DNA from 3 places in the Cryobacterium sp. TMT1-3 genome. Region 1 is predicted to be linked to each of the others. Evidence: riboswitches for the same ligand, from Rfam matches in the RefSeq annotation. Region 1 holds a riboswitch; each other region holds the start of a gene.

Region 1 (3,271 bases):
TGCTGCTTGGCCAGGTCGGCGGCGTGGGCGGCGATCTTGTAGGTGATCACCCCGGTTTTCACGTCGTCGCGATTGGGCAGCCCGAGGTGTTCCTTGGGCGTGACGTAGCAGAGCATGGCGGTTCCGGCCTGGGCGATGATGGCCGCGCCGATCGCGCTCGTGATGTGATCGTAGGCCGGCGCGATGTCGGTCGCGAGCGGGCCGAGGGTGTAGAACGGGGCCTCCTCGCACAGCTCTTCTTCAAGGCGCACGTTCTCAACGATCTTGTGCATCGGCACGTGGCCCGGCCCCTCGATCATCACCTGCACACCATAGGATTTCGCGACCTTTGTCAATTCCCCGAGGGTGCGCAGCTCGGCGAACTGCGCTTCGTCGTTGGCGTCGGCGATCGAGCCGGGGCGCAGGCCGTCGCCGAGGGAGAAGGTCACGTCGTAGCGGCGCAGAATCTCACAGAGCTCCACGAAGTGGGTGTACAGAAAGCTCTCCTCGTGGTGGGCGAGGCACCAGGCAGCCATGATCGAGCCGCCCCGCGAGACGATGCCGGTGACCCGGTTCGCAGTGAGCGGAACGTAGCGCAACAGAACGCCGGCGTGCACGGTCATATAGTCGACACCCTGCTCGCACTGCTCGATCACGGTGTCGCGGTAGATCTCCCAGGTGAGCAGGGCCGGGTCGCCATTGACCTTCTCGACCGCCTGGTAGAGCGGAACGGTGCCCACCGGAATCGGCGAGTTACGCATGATCCACTCCCGCGTGAGGTGGATATCCTGGCCGGTGGAGAGATCCATCAGGGTGTCGGCGCCCCAGCGGGCAGCCCAGACCATTTTCTCGACCTCCTCGGCGACCCCGGAGGTCACGGCGGAATTGCCGATGTTCGCGTTGATTTTCACGGTGAAGGCCTTGCCGATGATCATCGGCTCGCTCTCGGGGTGTTTGTGGTTGGCGGGAATGACAGCCCGGCCGCGCGCCACCTCGTCACGCACGAGTTCGGCCGAGACGCCTTCGCGCGCCGCGATGTAGGCCATCTCGGGGGTGACCCGGCCCGCCCGCGCCCAGACCAGCTGAGTCGCGGCACCGTCGATGGGCAGCGGATGCTCCCACCCGGCCCGCGTCTTCGGCAGCCCCTTCTCGAGGTCGATCGTTGCCGTGTCGTCGGTGTACGGGCCCGACGTGTCGTACAGGTCGAAGTGTTCGCCATTGCTGAGGTTCACCCGGCGCACCGGAATCTCCAGGCCGGGCCAGGCCGGCACCGGTTCGTAGCGTTTGCTGCTGCCCAGGATCGGGCCGGTGGTGACGGTTTCGGACATGATTGTTTCGTCAATTGTGCGCATGGGACTCGAACTTCCTACGCCGGCATTACCCGGACAGGTTCAACGGTCGACGGCCCTGGCCGTCCTCTCAGCTCGCTGGTGCGCGCTCCCGTGGTGTGTGTGTCTTCTGACCCCCTCACCCTAGCGCGCGTCACGCGCTCGGGCACGCTCGGCGGTCACCGCGCCCGTTGTGGGCCGCCGCGCCAGGCATGGGTGGCGTGACCGCCGGGAGCTGGCGCCCGAGCCTGCGCGAGGGCGAGAGCTGGCGGGGGGCATCCGCTCAGCGGGAGAGAGCGGCGAGCTCGGCCCGGGTTGAGGCACCGACCTTGCGCAGCAGGTTGGCTACGTGGAACTTCACCGTGTTCTCGCTGATGGTCAGCGCTTCGGCGATGGCCTTGTTCCGGGCGCCCGAGGCGACGAGCTCGAGTACGCCGCGTTCCCGGGGGCTCAGGCCCCAGGCAGCAGCGGTTGTGACGGATGCTGTGGGCGCGTCGAGCGGCAGCGACACCGCCATCTCGGATCCCCAGCCCGCGGTCGCCTCGACATTGAGCGAGCCGCTGAGCGCGACGACCCGCGCGGCCAGCTGGCGCACGCTCGGCACCTCGGCATCGAGGTCGCCCGGTCCGTCGTCGCGAATGCGAATGAGCAGGTTGCTGCCGTCGCAGTCCCACTGCACGCGCACCCGGCCGACGCCGGCCTGTTCGACCAGGGCGAGCACGGCGCCGCGCACGATGGCCCTGGCTTCGTGAGCGACTTCGCCCGGAAGCGCGCGCCCGTTGACCGGCGGCTCGATGAACTGCACGTCGAGGTCGCCGAAACGCACGAGTGGGCGCAGATCGTTCTTGAGGCGTTCGAAGGCGCGGGCGACCGGTTCCTCGGTGAGGCTGCGATCGAGGTCGCTCACCGCGCGCAGGGCGACCATCGCGCTCGCGGCGAGTTCGATGGCCTTCTGCCGGGCGGCCGTGTCGCTCGTGCTGCTTGAGCGGAGCACGGCCAGCAGGGATTCCAGCGTCGTCGCGTGCGCATCAGTGAGGTCAGCGATGAGCTTGGAGCGTTCGGCGGCCATGCTGCGCGCGGACTGGGCTGTCTGGGTGGACTGCAGGGTGGAGTCGTCAGGGAAGGTCATGCCTCCAGCCTATCCAAACCATCCTCTGGGCCCGCCCAAGACCATTCGTTCGGGTAGTTTAACCGTTCATTTGGCGGGCCGCGCACCCGCTCGAAAGAGTGGAGCATTGACCTATGACCAAAACAATGACCACCCCGAGAACAGCGGATGCCCTCGGCCTCATTTTCGCCGAAAACAGCCGCGTGGTCGACGTGCTGCGGGCATCCGCTTCGTCACTCGACGTTGCGGCGAGTCTGCTCGCTGCGGCGCCGCGAGTGTTCGTGCTCGGCGCCGGCCGCTCCGGACTGGCGCTCAAGATGACCGCGATGCGCCTCATGCACCTCGGGCTGGACGTGCACGTGGTCGGCGAGGTGACCAGCCCGGCCATAGCTGCCGGCGACGTGCTGTTGGTGGCAAGCGGATCAGGCACGACGGGCGCCATCGTGCGTGCCGCCGAGACGGCTGACGGTGTGGGCGCGAGCATTCTCGCGCTGACCACAGCGGCCGCGTCACCGCTCGGGCAGCTTGCCGCGGTGACCGTGCTCATTCCCGCGGCCGCCAAGCAGGACCACGACGGACAGGCGTCGGCCCAGTATTCGGGCGGCTTGTTCGAACAGTCCGTGCTGCTGGTCGGTGACGCTCTCTTTCACACGCTCTGGCAGTTGAGCGGCCGCACGGCCGAAGAGCTCTGGCCGCGTCACGCCAACCTCGAGTAAGACCGACCGGGCCCGGGCCCGGGCACACACACCACTGAAACCAACAGAAAGAAGAACCCCATGAAGCTTCAGGTAGCAATGGACGTACTGACCACCGACGCCGCACTCGCGCTCGCCGCCCAGGTCGCCCCGCACGTCGA
Region 2 (3,271 bases), on a different contig from region 1:
AGCGTGCTAACCCCGACCAGGCGAGCGAACTCGACCAGCCCCAGGGCAGGGGGCGCGTCACTCTTGGTACGTGTGGCGTGCAGCGCGCCGATGCCGACGTAGTCGACCAAAGCCGGATCCTCGGCCGCGCGGCGCAGCTGGGCATCCGTCGACGCGCTGAGCCCGATCACCGCGTCACCCCCAACGAGGTCGCGCACCGCGCCAACGGGCAGGTCGGACTGTCCGACGTGCACCCCAGCCAGCCGGCGTCCGGCAGCACGGGCGGCCAGAAACACGTCGACCCTGTCGTTCACGATCAGCGCCACGGTGTCCGGGAGCACATCCGCGATGCGCAGAACGGTGTCGAGGAACTCCTGCCCGCCGGTCTCCTTCTCACGCACCTGCACGGCGCTCACTCCCCCAGAAACGGCGCGGCACACCACGTCCACGATGCTGCTACCGGCCGCGGCGGCCTGCGCCGAGTCGGTCACCAAGTACAGCGACAAGTCGAGGTTCATCGGAGCACCGCCCGGCGCGCGATGTCCTGCGCGCTGACGGTGGCCAGGGCGTCCACAAAGGCGACAGCGAAGCTGCTCGGACCGGCGGCGGACTCTGCCGCAAGCTCGGCCGCGACGGTGTAAACCGTGGCCGCGGCCACCGTGGTGGCGAACCTGTCGTCGTCGACCGCGGCGAACGCAGCCATGACCGCGCCGAGGGCACAGCCCCCGCCGGTGACGCGAGTGAGCAGCGGATGCCCGTTGTCGATGCGCACCAGCTCACGGCCATCCGTGATGATGTCGACGGGCCCGGAGACGGCGATCACCCCACCGGTCATGCCTGCTAGTGCGTCTGCTGCGGCCAGTGCGGCATCCACCTCGTCGGACGAGTCGACCCCGCGCCCACCGGAGCCGGCACCCGCCAGCGCGATGATCTCCGACGCGTTTCCGCGCACCACCGTGGGTCGCAGGTCGCGCAGGGCGAAGGCCAGCGGCGTGCGCACGGGCAGGAAACCAACGGCAACGGGGTCGAGCACCCACGGTGTGCCGGCGTCGTTCGCGGCGGTGACGGCCTCGACCATCGCGTCGCGTTGTTCCACGGTGGGGGTACCGAGATTAACGAGCAGCCCGGATGCGACCCGCGCGAACGCGCCCGCCTCACCCGGAATGTCGACCATCGCGGGTGCCGCACCGAGCGAGAGCAGCACGTTCGCGGTGAAGTTCACCACAACACTATTGGTAATGCACTGCACGAGCGGCGGGTGAGACCGCACCCCGTCGAGAGCTGAACAGGTGAAAGGAATCAGGTCTTCTGGCGTGCGCATATGCGCGACATCCCTTCGCTAGTACTAACTAGATCAGGTTCAACGGGTGTTATCTCAGCTCCAGATGGAGCACCCCGTGTCACTTGGCTTACGGCCTAGCGTATCGCAGCGCCCTCGTTCTCATCCAATCCTGGACGCGGCCAAACATCCGCGCTCTCTGTTAGTTATGAGGCGCACAGGTGTACAAGAAGGCCAGCGACGCACTGTCTCAGAAAAGTACAGCTTTCCAAGACGCCAAGTGCGCCCGGATCTCGACACTCGATCCCGCGTATTACCGACGCAGCCGAACGTCTCGGAAAAACGTCTCACCCACTCCCCAGGGGCAGGCTCATTTAGGTGTCCGCAGGCGGCCAGCGAATCAGGTCTCTTCACGGCCACCTCCCAATTGGCCAACGAGCTGTTAGTCAATTACCCGGTGTTGAACGTCTCCCGGGGTGACGATGTGGGCGTCTTCTCCGGTGACGATGGGTTTAGCGTGTCAGGATTTGGTATCTGTTCGTCGGCGGCGTCAGGCTGACGATGTCCGGATAGACGAATAGGACCTGCAGCTCACCAACAACAGCTCAGTCGAGTGCACGGTCGAGGGATATCCGCTCGCTCTGGAGGCGGAGGGAGAGCGGCCTCGAAAGCACAACGGCCGGCTCCCCGAGGGGAACCAGCCATCGTGTGGTGCGTGGTGTTACTCGCCTACGCTCACGGGCTGGGCCTCGGCGTTGGCCGTGTGTGCGCCCGTGGTGAGGGCGTCCGTGATCTTGGCGCCCAGGTCGGAGTCGACCGAGGTCCAGTACCAGATGAAGCGCTCCTTGATGCGGTCGACGGTCAGTGCGCTGTACTGGCCCACGAGGGTCTCGAGCAGGCGGGCCTTGGCGCCGTCGTCGTAGACCTCGCGGTACAGCGTGCCCGCCTGGCCGAAGTCGTCGTCCTCGGAGTGCAGGGTCTGTGCGGCGCGAACGAGCTCGCCGTCGGTCTCCCAGCCACCCTCACCGGCGGCGACCGGGTCGGCGACGAGGCCGTCGTACGAGTTCGGCGCATAAGTGCGCGCGGTCGCATCGCTGAACTGGTAGCGCATGTGGCCTTCGTGCTCATAGTTGTGCACTTCGGCAGCGTGCGGCTGGTTCACCGGGAGCTGGTTGTAGTTGGTCCCAATGCGGGCGCGCTGCGCGTCCGGGTAGGAGAACACGCGGGCCATGAGCATCTTGTCGGGGCTGATGTCGATGCCGGGCACGAGGTTCGAGGGCGAGAACGCTGCCTGCTCGATCTGAGCGAAGAAGTTCACCGGGTTGCGGTTGAGCGTATAGTGGCCAACCTTCACCAGCGGGTAGTCGGCGTGGGGCCAGACCTTCGTGATGTCGAACGGGTTGAATCGGTAGGTCTTCGCATCCTCGTAGGGCATGATCTGCACGAAGACGTCCCACGTGGGGAAGTCGCCGCGCTCGATGGCGTCGTGCAAGTCGCGACGGTAGTAATCCGCGTCAACACCGGCAATCTTCTCGGCCTCCTCAGCGGTGATGTTGTGTACACCCTGGCGTGACTTGAAGTGGTACTGCACCCAGTAGCGACCGCCTTCGGCGTTGATCCACTGGTAGGTGTGCGAACTGTAGCCGTTCAGCTCACGCCACGAGCGGGAGAGGCCGCGGTCGCCCATGAGGTAGGTGACCTGGTGGGCCGACTCGGGTGAAAGGGTCCAGAAGTCCCACTGCATGTCTGCGTCGCGCAGACCGGAACCGCCGAGGCGCTTCTGTGAGTGGATGAAGTCGGGGAACTTGATGCCGTCACGAATGAAGAAAACCGGGGTGTTGTTGCCGACAATGTCGTAGTTGCCCTCGGTCGTGTAGAAACGGAGCGCATAGCCACGGACGTCGCGCCAGGTGTCGGGGGAACCTTGCTCGCCGGCGACGGAAGAGTTGCGCTGCAGCACCTCGCTCTTGGCGCCAGGCTGGAACACGGCCGCGCGGGTGTACGCCGAGACAT
Region 3 (3,271 bases), 220 kb from region 1:
CATGATCAGGCGCGAGGTGAACTCGACGCCGTCAATCATCAGACTGTCAGTGTGTGTGGGCACGATCAACCTCCCTGAACCGCAGAAACGATTTCAACTTCATCGCCGGCGGCAAACCGGGTGCACGACCACTGGCTGCGGGGAACGACCGCGGCATTCCGCGCGACGGCCACGCCGAGACGGCCCCCGTCGTCGGCCCGGCCCTCTGCGTCAATGGGGCGATCGGTGATCTGGGCTACGAGGTCGGTCACGCTGCCACCGGCCCGCACGGTTCGGCTCTGGCCGTTGACGGTGATGGTGACGGTCACGAGTGGCCTCCGTTGAGCGAAGCGGATGCGAGAACCCGGCTCGCCGAGAAACGATCCGGCCGAAAGCTCCGCCACCGATCCGTGGCGTTCCCCTCGATGAGGTCAACACAGTGCTGGGCAGCCATCGGGGTGAGCAGCACCCCGTGGCGAAAGAATCCGGTGGCGATGATGAGGCCGGGAATATCGCCACTGTCGGCTCCGGAACGGCTGACCCGACCGAGCAGCGGCGCATTGTCGGGCGTTCCCGGCCGCGCCCGAGCGGTCACCTCGAGAAGTTCGAGTTCGCTGACCGCCGGCACCAGCTCCTGGGCGTCCCGCAGCAGTTGGTGAACGCCACCGGCCGACACCGCGCTCGAGCCGTCTTCACGCTGGGTGGCTCCGATCACGAGCGTTCCGTCGGTGCGGGGGACCAGATAGACCGGCACGCCGTGCACCAGGCCGCGCACCGTGCAGGTGAGCAACGGCCGAAGGTGCTCGGGAACACGCAGCCGAAGGACCTCACCATAGACCGGGCGCAGCGGCAGGCGCAGGTGCTCGGGCAGCCCGCTCAGGTCGGCCGCCCCGAGCCCGTTGGCCACGACCACTTCGGTCGCGCTGACCGTTGAGCCATCAACCAGGGCCACGCCGGTGACGCGCGAGGAGGCATCCGCTGCAACGTCGTGCAGGAGCCCACGGGCACGCACGCGAAGCACGGCTGGCTGGCCGTCTCTGACGAGCCCGACCAACGCGAGCTGGATGCGCGCGGTGAGCTGGCGCGGGTCAACCTGATGATCCTGGCCCACCAGGAAGGCACCGGAAATGCGCGGACTCAGCAGCGGCTCGAGCTCACGTGCTTCGCGAACGGTCAGGGGCTCAACGCCCAGCCCGTTGACCAGTTGTACGCCGCGAAGGTCGGCGAGCGCTTGCCGATCGGCCGCTTCGGCACCGACGTTGATGGTTCTGGTTCTCTGGTACCCGGTGAGGTCCGACGCGGTTCCGAGCGATTCGATGAAGGCGGGATACAGCGCCGAGGAGGCGAGCATGAGCTCGAGGAGCGCCTCCTCCTGGTAATGCAGTTCGCTCACTGCCGCGAGCATTCCGGCGGCCGCGAAGGTGGCACCTCCGGCCGGATCCGGGTCGATGACGACCGCCGTGCGGCCGGTCTGCGCCACGGCCCAGGCGATGCCGAGACCGATGATGCCGCCACCGATGACGGCAACGTCGACGCTGCGATGGGCCCGCCGCTCACTCATGGCGCGCTTCGCAGAGTGGGGACGGGTGGCGAGTGCTATCGATCATGCGGACATTCCTTCGCTAGTGCTAACTAGACAGGTTCAGCGGGTATCGATCTCAGCTCGCACACAATATGGAGCACCCCGTGTCAGGGCCCAGCCTATACGCGCTCACGCCTCGAGCCCGCTGCGGCGCCCGAGGCCGGGCAGCAGCCACCTAATGTTGGACAAATGGACCAGATGACCGCCCGGCTGTATCTCTGCACCGATGCGCGTAAGGATCGGGGTGATTTCGCTGACTTCGTGCACGCCGCGTTCGCCGGCGGGGTCGACATCATCCAACTGCGCGACAAGACCATCGATGCCGCCGAAGAGCTCGACTATCTCGAAATTCTGCGCACGGTCGCCGAGCAACGGGCCCGGCTCTGGGCCGTCAACGACCGGGCGGATATCGCCGGTCTCGCCGGCGCTCCGGTGTTCCACGTCGGGCAGACCGACCTGCCGCTCGCCTCGGCCCGCACTTTGCTCGGCCCGGCCCCGCGGATCGGCCTGTCCACGCACACCCCCGAGCAAGTGGATGCCGCGCTCGCCGCCGACAATCTCGATTACTTCTGCGTCGGCCCGGTCTGGGCCACGCCGACCAAGCCCGGTCGCGCCGCGGTCGGAACCGAGTTGCTGGGCTACGCGGCCGAGCAGAGCGCATCCGCTGCCAGCCCGCGCCCGTGGTTTGCCATCGGCGGTATCGACCTCGGCACCATCGACCAGGTGGTCGAGGCCGGCGCCACTCGGGTGGTCGTGGTGCGGGCGATCACCGACGCCGACGACCCGACGGATGCCGCGCAGCGGCTTCTGGCCAGCCTGCCCCCGCTCGACTAATCGAACGGTCAGGCCCGTGCACCCGGACTGGAGGAGGCGCCTGCGCGCGCGAACAGCCGATGAAAGTGGTGGATCGGACCGTTTCCCCGGCCGACCTCGAGCTCGTCAGCGTGGGCCAGGGCATCCTGGAGCCAGTCCTTGACCTCGGCGAGGGACTGCGCCCAGTTCCCCCTTCGAGCCTGCACGGTCGCCATCGCCGCCGACAGGGAACACCCGGTGCCGTGACTATTCCTGGTCTCGATGCGCGGCGCCGTGAACTCGAGCACCTTGTGCGTGAGCAGCCCGTGGGTGTTTACCAGAGCATCGGGGCAGGCTGTTCCGGTGAAGTGCCCGCCCTTGACCAGCACGGTGGTTCCGGTGCGGGCCGACAGCCGTTCGCCCTGTTCGAGAGCCTCGGTCCAGTCGATCGCCGCTGGCTCATTGAGCAGGACGGCCAGCTCGGGAACGTTGGGCGTGACGAGGTCTGCGTGCGGAATCAGGTCGCGCAGTGCCTGCTCCGCTGAGGCGTCGAGCAGCCGGTCACCGCTGGTCGCCACCATCACCGGGTCGAGCACGACCAGCGGCGGCCGACACTCCTCCAGCCAGGAACCCACCTCGGTGATCACCGCGAAATTCGCGAGCATGCCGATCTTGACGGCGTCGATGGTCACGTCGTCGCTCACCGCGGTCAATTGCTGCCGGAGAAAATGGACCGGCGGGGTGTGCACCGCGCGCACCCCGCGCGTATTCTGCGCGACCAGGGCAGTCACGACCGCCATTCCGTAGCCGCCGTTGGCCGCGATGCTTTTCAGGTCGGCCTGAATTCCGGCGCCGCCGGTGGGATCGGTGCCGGCAATACTGAGAATCCTGGGCGTCTGCCGCAGCGTGAGAGGGTGG

Evidence for each region. Region 1 has a riboswitch for thiamine pyrophosphate ahead of thiC (phosphomethylpyrimidine synthase ThiC). Riboswitches for the same ligand answer to the same signal wherever they lie in the genome.
Region 2: it holds a riboswitch for thiamine pyrophosphate, as region 1 does, so the genes downstream of both, thiM (hydroxyethylthiazole kinase) here and thiC (phosphomethylpyrimidine synthase ThiC) in region 1, are expected to answer to the same signal.
Region 3: it holds a riboswitch for thiamine pyrophosphate, as region 1 does, so the genes downstream of both, thiO (glycine oxidase ThiO) here and thiC (phosphomethylpyrimidine synthase ThiC) in region 1, are expected to answer to the same signal.

The regions. Positions count from the first base shown of each region.
Region 1 covers NZ_SOFW01000040.1:436,011-439,281, reverse strand. Annotated here, with positions in the region: gene thiC (phosphomethylpyrimidine synthase ThiC) at 1-1,331, opposite strand, end outside; TPP riboswitch at 1,326-1,433, opposite strand; gene E3O25_RS16675 (LuxR C-terminal-related transcriptional regulator) at 1,591-2,436, opposite strand; gene hxlB (6-phospho-3-hexuloisomerase) at 2,550-3,131, shown strand; gene hxlA (3-hexulose-6-phosphate synthase) at 3,192-3,271, shown strand, end outside.
Region 2 covers NZ_SOFW01000019.1:26,339-29,609, reverse strand. Annotated here, with positions in the region: gene thiE (thiamine phosphate synthase) at 1-497, opposite strand, end outside; gene thiM (hydroxyethylthiazole kinase) at 494-1,300, opposite strand; TPP riboswitch at 1,294-1,387, opposite strand; gene E3O25_RS05650 (catalase) at 1,980-3,271, opposite strand, start outside.
Region 3 covers NZ_SOFW01000040.1:220,699-223,969, forward strand. Annotated here, with positions in the region: gene E3O25_RS15530 (thiazole synthase) at 1-39, opposite strand, end outside; gene thiS (sulfur carrier protein ThiS) at 66-308, opposite strand; gene thiO (glycine oxidase ThiO) at 305-1,540, opposite strand; TPP riboswitch at 1,577-1,676, opposite strand; gene thiE (thiamine phosphate synthase) at 1,751-2,395, shown strand; partial or broken gene thiD (bifunctional hydroxymethylpyrimidine kinase/phosphomethylpyrimidine kinase) at 2,449-3,271, opposite strand, start outside.